2 regions of the Paenisporosarcina sp. TG-14 genome follow, and region 1 is predicted to be linked to the other one. Evidence: riboswitches for the same ligand, from Rfam matches in the RefSeq annotation. Region 1 holds a riboswitch; the other holds the start of a gene.
The links. A riboswitch is a leader RNA that binds a small molecule or an ion and turns the genes downstream of it on or off. The one in region 1 is predicted to bind thiamine pyrophosphate.
Positions count from the first base shown of each region.

Region 2: it holds a riboswitch for thiamine pyrophosphate, as region 1 does, so the genes downstream of both, tenI (thiazole tautomerase TenI) here and tenA (thiaminase II) in region 1, are expected to answer to the same signal.

Region 1 covers NZ_AMGD01000006.1:64,853-69,814, forward strand. Annotated here, with positions in the region: gene C406_RS0102935 (efflux RND transporter permease subunit) at 1-1,129, shown strand, start outside; gene C406_RS0102940 (TetR/AcrR family transcriptional regulator) at 1,134-1,703, shown strand; gene C406_RS0102945 (DUF6143 family protein) at 1,936-2,469, opposite strand; TPP riboswitch at 2,626-2,724, shown strand; TPP riboswitch at 2,790-2,885, shown strand; gene tenA (thiaminase II) at 2,954-3,634, shown strand; gene thiM (hydroxyethylthiazole kinase) at 3,624-4,376, shown strand; gene thiD (bifunctional hydroxymethylpyrimidine kinase/phosphomethylpyrimidine kinase) at 4,373-4,962, shown strand, end outside.
Region 2 covers NZ_AMGD01000033.1:31,826-36,787, reverse strand. Annotated here, with positions in the region: gene C406_RS0111155 (FAS1-like dehydratase domain-containing protein) at 1-407, shown strand, start outside; gene C406_RS0111150 (MaoC/PaaZ C-terminal domain-containing protein) at 404-820, shown strand; TPP riboswitch at 907-1,045, shown strand; gene tenA (thiaminase II) at 1,243-1,929, shown strand; TPP riboswitch at 1,982-2,083, shown strand; gene tenI (thiazole tautomerase TenI) at 2,197-2,802, shown strand; gene thiO (glycine oxidase ThiO) at 2,849-3,973, shown strand; gene thiS (sulfur carrier protein ThiS) at 3,990-4,193, shown strand; gene C406_RS0111125 (thiazole synthase) at 4,196-4,962, shown strand, end outside; gene C406_RS0111120 (thiazole biosynthesis adenylyltransferase ThiF) at 4,960-4,962, shown strand, end outside.

The DNA.
Region 1 (4,962 bases):
CCGAATTGAAAATTTTCTTGATGGAATTACTAAAAAAGTGGTTGCTCTCAGATGGTGGATAATTCTCATAGCCATCATTACAGCTGGTTTTGGGATATGGGTCGATTTAGACGCTAAGGCAGAGACTGATGTCGAGACATTTATGCCGCAGGATACCCAAGTCCTGAAAGATATTCATAAATTAAGAGATATTGTTGGTACAACCGATCAAGTTTCTATCGTGTTTGAGGGTAAGGATATCTTGTCCTCAAGTTCTCTTAACTGGGTAGATGCAACAACAATTGAGATTGAAAAAGAGTTTTCACAAGTGGTGGTTAAGTCAAATTCAATTACAGAAGTGTTAAAAAAATTGAATGATGGGGAAATCCCAACAGGCTCAGAGTTAGAAGGATTAATGGATGATATTCCAGATCAACAACAGAAGTTACTTATTAACGAGTCTGGCACGAAAGGCGTAATCACTGTCGGAATAAAACATCTGGAAGCTGAGCCGTTGAAAAACTTTATTGATGATTTGAATCAGTACCTTATCGATAACCAGCCAGATAATATGGAAACTATGGTAACAGGAAAATCTGTGTTAGATGTCGAAATGGTTTCTGGATTGACAACTGGGCGATACAAAATGACTTTGCTAGGCATGGCCCTTGTATTTTTAGGTTTACTTGCAGTTTACCGACACCCGATTAAGGCTTTGATTCCTTTGTTACCGATTACTTTAATCATTGGTTGGTCAGGAGCCGTGATGTATTTAGCTGAAATAAGCTATACACCTCTAACGGCGACGCTAGGTGCATTGATTATAGGGATTGGAACAGAATTCACCATTTTAATCATGGAAAGATTTTATGAAGAACGTGAAAATGGGAGTTCAAGCATCGATGCTATCAGAATAGCAAACCAAAAAACTGGAAAATCAATTTTCGCATCAGCCATTACAACTATTGGTGGCTTTAGTGCTTTGCTTGTATCAGATTTTGTCATCTTGAGTAATTTTGGTATGATGACCCTAATCAATATTTCACTAGCTTTATTCAGTACAATTGTCGTGATGCCAGCTGTCTTGATTATTTTAGATCGTTTTGTAAAAACAAAACCTAGAATAGAAAAGGATACACTGGTAAATTAGGGGGATGAAGTCAATTAAAGATAAAACTGAACAAATTTTGCAAGCAGCTGTAAAGATTTTCATCAATAAAGGGCTTCAGGCAACCACACAGGAAATTTCCAAAGAAGCAGACGTTGCAGAAGTTACTTTGTTTCGGAAGTTTTCTACTAAGCAAAATTTATTTAAAACAGTTATTAAAAATGTACTTGAAAAACAATTTAATTCCAAGGTGATGCAACTAGCTGATCATGAAAATACAGAAGAATTTCTTAAAGGAACAATTGATAATCGCTTGAAGACACTTTCCAAAAATGCGTCTTTAGTTAAGATGCTTATCTCGGAAAGTTTGAAAGGCAATTTGAGTTCCGATATTGATTTCCCTGTGATTATTCATGCACAGTTAAAAAAAGCATTAGATCACCATTTTACTCAAAAAAATCAGAAGGCTGACACTGAATTATGTGCCAGACAGCTAGTAGGAATTTTTCTGAGTCATATTATCATTCCTAACGAGCGTCCTTATTACAAGTTAAATGATGAAGACAAAGAAGCATTAGTAAATAAGTATGTAAAATCATTAATTACATTATTATAAAAGGCTATGTTAAAGTTATTGGTTTATTTAAGTGAGCTTGGAAATGTATCTCCAAGCTCATTTTTTTTGACTGTTTTGTTTTACTAAAGTACCTGTTAGTAAAACATTAATTGAAACGATAAAGTAAACCATACATCCACAAGTACAAAATCCAAGATATTTATACAAGATATAAGCATGCTTTAGTTCAATAAGACAATAACTAAGTTAATCTATTAGTTTTTTTATGTTGCTATTCCCTTATTTCAAACCACCCGAATGCAACATCTGCCTTAACAATTTCATTATCTGGTGAAACTAAAAAAATAATAAATGAATCGCCTGATGAAAAAATGAATTTTCCATCTTCATCACTCGTCAAAGTACTTTTTGGAGATACAATTCGCTTAAATGAATTTATCCCTCTCTTCGGAAATCCTTCAACAAGTTCTGCAAAAGCGATATTTACTTCAGGCTTTGGAAGTGGAGAAAGAGTTGTATTTGCAGGTGTTACCTTATCCGAAATCATTGATTTTCCAGGAGGTTTTGGATTAAACCAAATTTCAGCTATAAAAGGTTGATTAGAATGGTTGGTAACGGTAAATGCATTTACAAATAAATTCACATCTGAATTAGAGGGGTTAATTAAGCCTCCCCAAGCATTTTTTCCTTTTCCGAAACGAATCGTTTCAGTTTGTCCAACAAAATATCTCCCCTGTAAAGATTGATATAATGGGTTAGGTATGTTGACAGCTTTAATAAATCGCTCATTATTAAACATTGGCATACGAACAATTCACTCCTTTCTAAAGTCTATGTAAATTGAAAGGAAATGTTTCGACAAATATATTTAAAAATAAAAGAATTTAAGCATAATCTACTTGATAAATGTTACTTTTCCATTTTACGCTTTCACTCTATTATGCTAGTATGAAATTAATTAAAATAGTTGCAGGGGAACGCATTTGCGTTGAGAAGGTTAAAACCTGACCCTTTGAACCTGTTCGTTAAGACGAACGTAGGGAGCAGAGTACATAGCGTTTCGACGTATTTCTTTTGTGCTAAAGCTCTCCATTTAGGAGGGCTTTTTTGTTTGCTAATTCAATATTTTAATTGCGGGGGGACTATTTAGTTGAGAAGGTAAAACCTGACCCTTGGAACCTGACAGTTAACACTGACGTAGGGAGCAATGTTTCATTTACAACGCTCTTTTGCCACGTGCAAAGGAGCGTTTTTTGCACTTGCGTCCATCCGAAAAAGGAGGACTTATGATGACATTTTGTGAAGAAGTACGAAAAGAAACTGATCTTTATTGGCAAGCAAGTTTTAATCATCCATTTGTAAAAGGACTTGTCGATGGGACACTGCCACTTGATAAGTTTAAGTTTTACATTATGCAAGACGCTTATTATTTAAAGCACTACACGAAGGTGCTAGCAATTGCAGCAACAAAGGCTGAAACGAACGAAGATATTGCTTACTTTTTAGAAACGGCTCGTCATATCAATGAGGCTGAGCTTGATTTGCATCGAACGGTTTTTAAAGAGCTAGGTATAACTGAACAAAAGGAAGCAAATTTTAAACCGGCTCCAGCGGCTTATAACTACGTATCACATATGTACAATGCTGCAAATAACGGAGATGTAGAAGAGGCGTTTGCTGCCATGTTCCCTTGTCCATGGTTATATCAAGAAATTGGGGAGAAGTATAAAGACGCAAAACCAGGCGTTAAGCTATATGAAGAATGGATTGCGATGTATAGTGCACCGGATTATAAAGAAAAAATCGAGGTGCAAAAGACGATGATGAATCGTTACGCAGAAGCAAATCCAGGTAAACAAACTGTGTTCAAAGCTCATTTTGAAAAAAGTTGCTACTACGAGTGGAAATTTTGGGAAATGCCTTGGACACATGAAAACTGGCAAGATGAGGTAAAGAACTATGCCTATTAAACAAATTCGTAAAAAAAAGCCTCTCGTACATTGCATGACGAACTATGTCGTGGCGAACTTTACAGCGAATGGGTTACTTGCAATTGGTGCGTCACCTGTCATGGCTGATGAAGTTACAGAAGTAGAAGAAATGGTCGCGATTGCAAATGCTCTTTTAATTAATATTGGCACGATCAATATAAGAACGAAAGAAGCGATGTTACTAGCAGGGAAAAAAGCGAATAAGCTTGGAACACCTGTTGTATTAGATCCAGTAGGAGTTGGGGCGACTAAGTTTCGTCAACAAGTAGTAAATGAACTATTAGAAAGTGTTCGATTCGATTTACTGCGCTGTAATGTGGGTGAACTTGCTACCATAGCAGGTGTTTCATGGGAGATAAAAGGCGTGGACAGTGGAGAAGGTGAGATGGACATTGCAACCGTTGCCACGCATGTAGCCAAAAAATGGAACTGTATAGTGGTGGTCACAGGAGCTTCTGATTATGTTACTGATGGTGACAATGGATTCTGGGTAACTGGTGGTCACATTCAGATGACCGAGGTAACAGGAACAGGTTGTTTACTAAGTGCAATTTGTGCAGCAGTCTTAACTTTAGAAGGAGAACCTCTTTTAAACTTACGTGATGTACTACAAGTTTATAAAAAGGTGTCAGAACAAGCGGTTCTATCTCCACTTCTTGGCTCATTTCAAATAGAAGTCTTAAATTCTTTACATCAATTTTCTAGAGGTGAAAATAATTGAATATCGTGATGACCATAGCTGGCTCAGATAGTAGTGGAGGTGCTGGGATACAGGCTGATTTAAAGACATTTCAAGAGCTTGGAGTGTTCGGTACATCAGTGATTACTGCGTTAACAGCTCAGAATACACTTAGTGTAGAGGGAGTTTTCCCTGCATCTGCAGACTTTGTTAAACATCAAATCGAAGTTGTCTTTCAGGACTTACCCATAAAGGCAGTCAAGACCGGTATGCTTTTTTCAGCCCCAATTATTGATGAAGTAGTGAATAGCTTACGCCAAAAAGATGTTTTGCTTGTCGTTGACCCTGTGATGATTGCAAAAGGAGGAGCAAGCTTGTTACAACATAAAGCAGTAGAAGCATTAACGACAAAGCTTTTACCACTTGCAACGGTGTTAACTCCGAATATTCCAGAAGCTGAAGTGATTAGTGGCGTTGAGATTAAGTCAGAAATGGATATACAAAAAGCGGCTGAAAAGATAGTAGCAATGGGTGTAAAGTGCGTGGTTATGAAGGGTGGCCACTTAGATGAACAAGGAACTGCAACAGATAGAGTATTTTTTGCGGATGGTACAACTTTTAAAATGAC
Region 2 (4,962 bases), on a different contig from region 1:
ATGAAGGATTTACAACCACTCCCTTTAAAGTAGCAGTCACCAGAGAAATGATTGCTGATTATGCACGTTCAATCGAAGAAACCGAATCGCTTTTTTTCAATTACAAAGAAGCTATTAATAAAGGGTACGCCGATATTCCAGCACCACCCTGCATGCCTATGATTTTTTGGCAATATATTAAAGTACCTTGGATGAATGGAGGTGACTCTTTTATTCATAAATATCAATCGATTAACTATAGTGAACCAGTGATGGCGGGCCAAACTTATACGTGTATGATCACGTTAAAGTCGGTTAAATCCAAACGCTCATTCCTTATTTTGGATAATGAACTAGTTGGTGAAAATGAAAGAGGTAAAGTCATCTTCACTTCAAACTCTACACTAATTGGGGAGATGAAAAAGTGAATACGTTATTTGCTTTAGAAGTTGGTCATTCACTCGAGACGATCTCAATCAAAAACGTTCCTTCAATTTGGATTACAAGATATGCAGAAGTTTCAAAAGATTTCAATCCAATACATGTAGACCAAGATGCTGCACAACAAAAGGGATTTGATCAGCCCATCGTTCATGGAATGCTCACTATGGGTTTCACAGGTCGAATACTGTCGTCTTATATGAATGCCCACTTACTGATACAACAAATGAATGTCATGTTTCTTGCACCTCTGCAGGTTGGAGACGGAGTGGAATTAACAGGCGTTGTCAAAGAGAAATGTGTTGCTGAAGTTAAGGTAGAAGTAACAGGTATGAGCAGTAGTGGACATAGAGTGATTCGAGGTGAGATAGTAGTTAAGAATAGAAAAATAAACTCATAGAATATTAATTCAATCGTTTCATGACATATTAGAATGGAAAAGAAACCAAAACATGTTATGATGGTTACGAACAATTGAATAGTAATATCTTCCACTAGGGGGACCTTTCTATAAGTAAATAGAAATTATTTACTTACTAATAAAGGTTGAGATTAAAGTAATACTTTAAGACCCTTAGAACCTGATCTGGTTTACACCAGCGTAGGAAAGTGGAGTTGCGGAGCAATACGTTTCTACCTATTTTTCCGATACAACCACTTTCTTATGATTGTTAAGAAAGTGGTTTTTTATATGCAAAAATATGTGAAAGTATATATTTTTAAGAGTATTTTCTTAATTCGAGCTAGTGTGGAGCTTTACGCTTTTCTTATAAATCAGGGATAGGTTACTATTCGAGTAAAATTATTGAGGAGGAAGTATTCATGACATTTTCTAAGCTTTTAAGAGAGGAATCCGATTACATTTGGGAAGCAAGCTTTCATCATCCGTTTGTAACAGGAATTGGGGATGGTACATTGTCTTTAGAAAGTTTCAGGTATTACGTCATGCAGGATTCTTATTATTTGTCCCATTTTGCAAGGGTTCAAGCTTTAGGTGCTGCAAGGGCAAAGGATCTTGACACTACAAGTAGATTAGCATCTCATGCACAGGGAACATATGAAGCAGAATTGTCTTTACATCGAAACTTTTCACGTCGTCTTGGAATTACTGAAGCAGAACAAGCAAACTTCAAGCCGTCACCTACTGCTTATGCATATACATCCCATATGTATCGTGTGGCATATCAAGGACATTTAGGTGATATTATCGCAGCAATATTACCATGCTACTGGCTTTACTATGAAATTGGGGAGAAACTGCAGACGTGTTCCCCTAAAGAACCAATTTACCAAGAATGGATTGCAGCATATGGTGGAGAAGGTTTTAGAACATTAGTCGAGGAACAAATTAATAGACTAGACAAGATTGCCGAAAAGCTAACAGAAGATGACCGTGAGCAAATGAAAGAACATTTTATCATTAGTAGTCATTACGAATATTCATTTTGGGAAATGGCTTACAATTTAGAGGAATGGCCGGTCCGAAAAGGAGCATTAAAATTCACATAGAAAATCATAGAAAATGAATTAATATTTTGTAACAGTCTCATACAATTGAATATAAATACACTAGGGGAGTCTTTAAAGACTGAGATGGAGAAAGTCCAGACCCTTTGAACCTGATCTAATTAGAACTGGCGTAGGGAAGTGGAAATGTAGTTATAGTCTATACATATAATAACAAACCACTCCAACGCCGGGGTGGTTTTTTGATTTCTGGAATTATAGATATTAAGGGTATCATCTTTGCTTTCAAAAATGAGGAGGATAGTTGGAATGAAAAATGCAGAATTACATGTCATATCCACTGGGAAACAGGAACCTCAGAAATTAGCGGAAATTGTAGGTCAGATCCATCCATATATCGATGCCATTCATATTCGTGAAAAGGCTAAAACGGCCAATGAGATTTACGAAATAGTGAATTTATTAACAGACCAGAAAGTGCCTCTTTCTAAAATAATAATCAATGATCGAGTAGATGTTGCCTTTGCTTCAAAAGTAGCAGGAGCCCAACTAGCCTATCATTCTTTACCTGTAGAAATTGTTAAAAAACAGTTTACAAGCTTGAGAGTTGGATGTTCTGTGCATTCAATTGACGAGGGTCTAACTGCACAAGAACTAGGAGCAGATTATGTTATTTTCGGACATATTTTTCCCACACAATCGAAGCCAGGATTAGTATCTAAGGGTTTAAATCAATTAGAACTCGTAGCTCATCATGTTTTGATACCAGTATTAGCAATAGGTGGTATAAAACCTACAAATATTAGAGGAGTCATCGATGCAGGTGCACAGGGAATTGCTGTGATGTCTGGGGTCTTAGAAGCAGAAAATCCTTTAGCAGCAGTAAAAGAATATTATCAAAATCTATCTACTTAACAACTGAATTGTACTTAAATATTTTTATGGGAGAAGGGGATTTTTGATGAGATATGTTTATGATGCAATCGTAGTAGGAGGCGGAGTAATCGGGGGAGCCATTGCGTATAACCTTGCAAAACGAGGGGGTAAAGTCCTTTTGCTGGAAAAAGAACGACTTGCTAGTAAAGCCTCTGGAGCTGCTGCTGGGATGCTGGGTGCTCAAGCAGAAATGGATGGACAAGGATCACTTTTTCAATTAGCTAGAAAAAGTAGAGCGATGTTTACCCAACTAGCTGGCGAGATAAAAGAGACGAGTGGAATAGATATAGAACTTATAAATAAAGGCATGTTGAAGGTTGCCTTAAACGAACAGCAACAGCAGGAATATAAGCGAGTCATTGCTATCCAACGACAAAGTGGAGAGCAAGCCGATTGGATGACAGGTAAAGAGGTAAGAAGGAAAGAGCCAGTATTGTCTGATGCGATTACAGGAGCAATGCATCTTGAAAAAGATGGGCAAGTAGAAGCTACTCAGTTAACTTTAGGGTTTTTAAAGTCTGCAGCAGCACGTGGTGTAGTAATAAAGGAATTCGTGGAAGTATATTACTTTCAGCTGTCAAAAGGGAAGGTCTCGGGTGTTGTAACGAATGAAGGAAATTTTAATAGTGAAAATGTCATTGTTGCAGGTGGTGCTTGGAGTAGGAAGTTACTTTCAAAAACAGGCTTACAGCTAGATACCTATCCTGTGAAGGGTGAATGTTTTTCTGTTGTTACACATAGTCAAATACTAACGACTACAGTATTTTCGCATGGTTGCTACCTTGTCCCTAAGAAGGGGGGAAGAATCATTGTCGGTGCAACTTTAAAGCCAAGAACATTTTGCAAAAAAGTTACGGTAGAGGGAATATCCATACTGATGGAACAAGCAAAAAAACTGATGCCGTCCATTGTTGAAGCAGAATGGGAGCGGGCATGGGCTGGCATTCGACCGCAAACCGCTGATGGGCTTCCGTACTTAGGAGAACACCCTATATACAAAGGTTTATTTATTGCAACAGGGCATTTTAGAAATGGAATATTACTTTCTCCTATAACTGGTGAGGTTATCGCCGACTTGGTTGAAGGTAAACCAACATCACTAAATTTGGAACCTTTTCGGGTAGATCGTTTGGTCAGGCAATTAACATAAAAAAGGAGTGAAGCAAATGGAATTAGTGATTAACGGGAACAAAATAGAAGTCCCAAATACGGTGGAAACAGTAGCTAACCTTTTGCAGCACTTCGAATTACAACAAAAGGTAGTTATCGTTGAATGGAATGAAATGATATTGGAAAAAACATCACACCAAGAAACCGAACTTAGTAATGGGGATAAAGTTGAGTTAGTACATTTTGTAGGAGGCGGATGATGATGTTAAAGATTGGATCATATGAATTCACGTCAAGGTTATTATTGGGCACTGGAAAATATCCTGATTTTGATATTCAAAAAGAAGCAGTAGCTGTTTCAGGAGCAGAGATATTAACGTTCTCCGTTCGTAGAATGAATATATTTGAATCAAGTCTACCTAATTTTTTAGAAAAATTAGACCTAAAAAAGTACATTTTACTGCCAAATACGGCAGGTGCAAAGACAGCAATAGAAGCGGTTCGAATTGCTAAATTAGCTAAAGCTTCTGGTCTTTGTGACATGATTAAAGTTGAAGTAATTGGATGCCAAAAAACGTTATTGCCTGATCCTATAGAAACATTAAAGGCTTCAGAAGAACTGTTAAAAGAGGGATTTACCGTTTTACCCTATACATCAGACGATGTTCTATTAGCTAAACGATTAGAAGAATTAGGCTGTCACGCCATTATGCCAGGTGCATCACCCATTGGTTCTGGTCAAGGGATCATTAATCCATTAAACCTTAGCTTTATTATCGAACAGGCAAAAGTGCCTGTAATAATTGATGCTGGTATTGGGACGCCTTCTGACGCAGCCGTCGCGATGGAGTTAGGTGCCGACGGTGTATTACTTAATACTGCTGTTTCAGGAGCAAATGATCCAGTGAAAATGGCATTGGCCATGAAGCTAGCGATTGAAGCGGGACGATTAGGATTTGAAGCAGGTCGTATTCCGAAAAAGCGATATGCGACAGCTAGTAGCCCTTCGGAAGGGATGAGCTTTAGTTG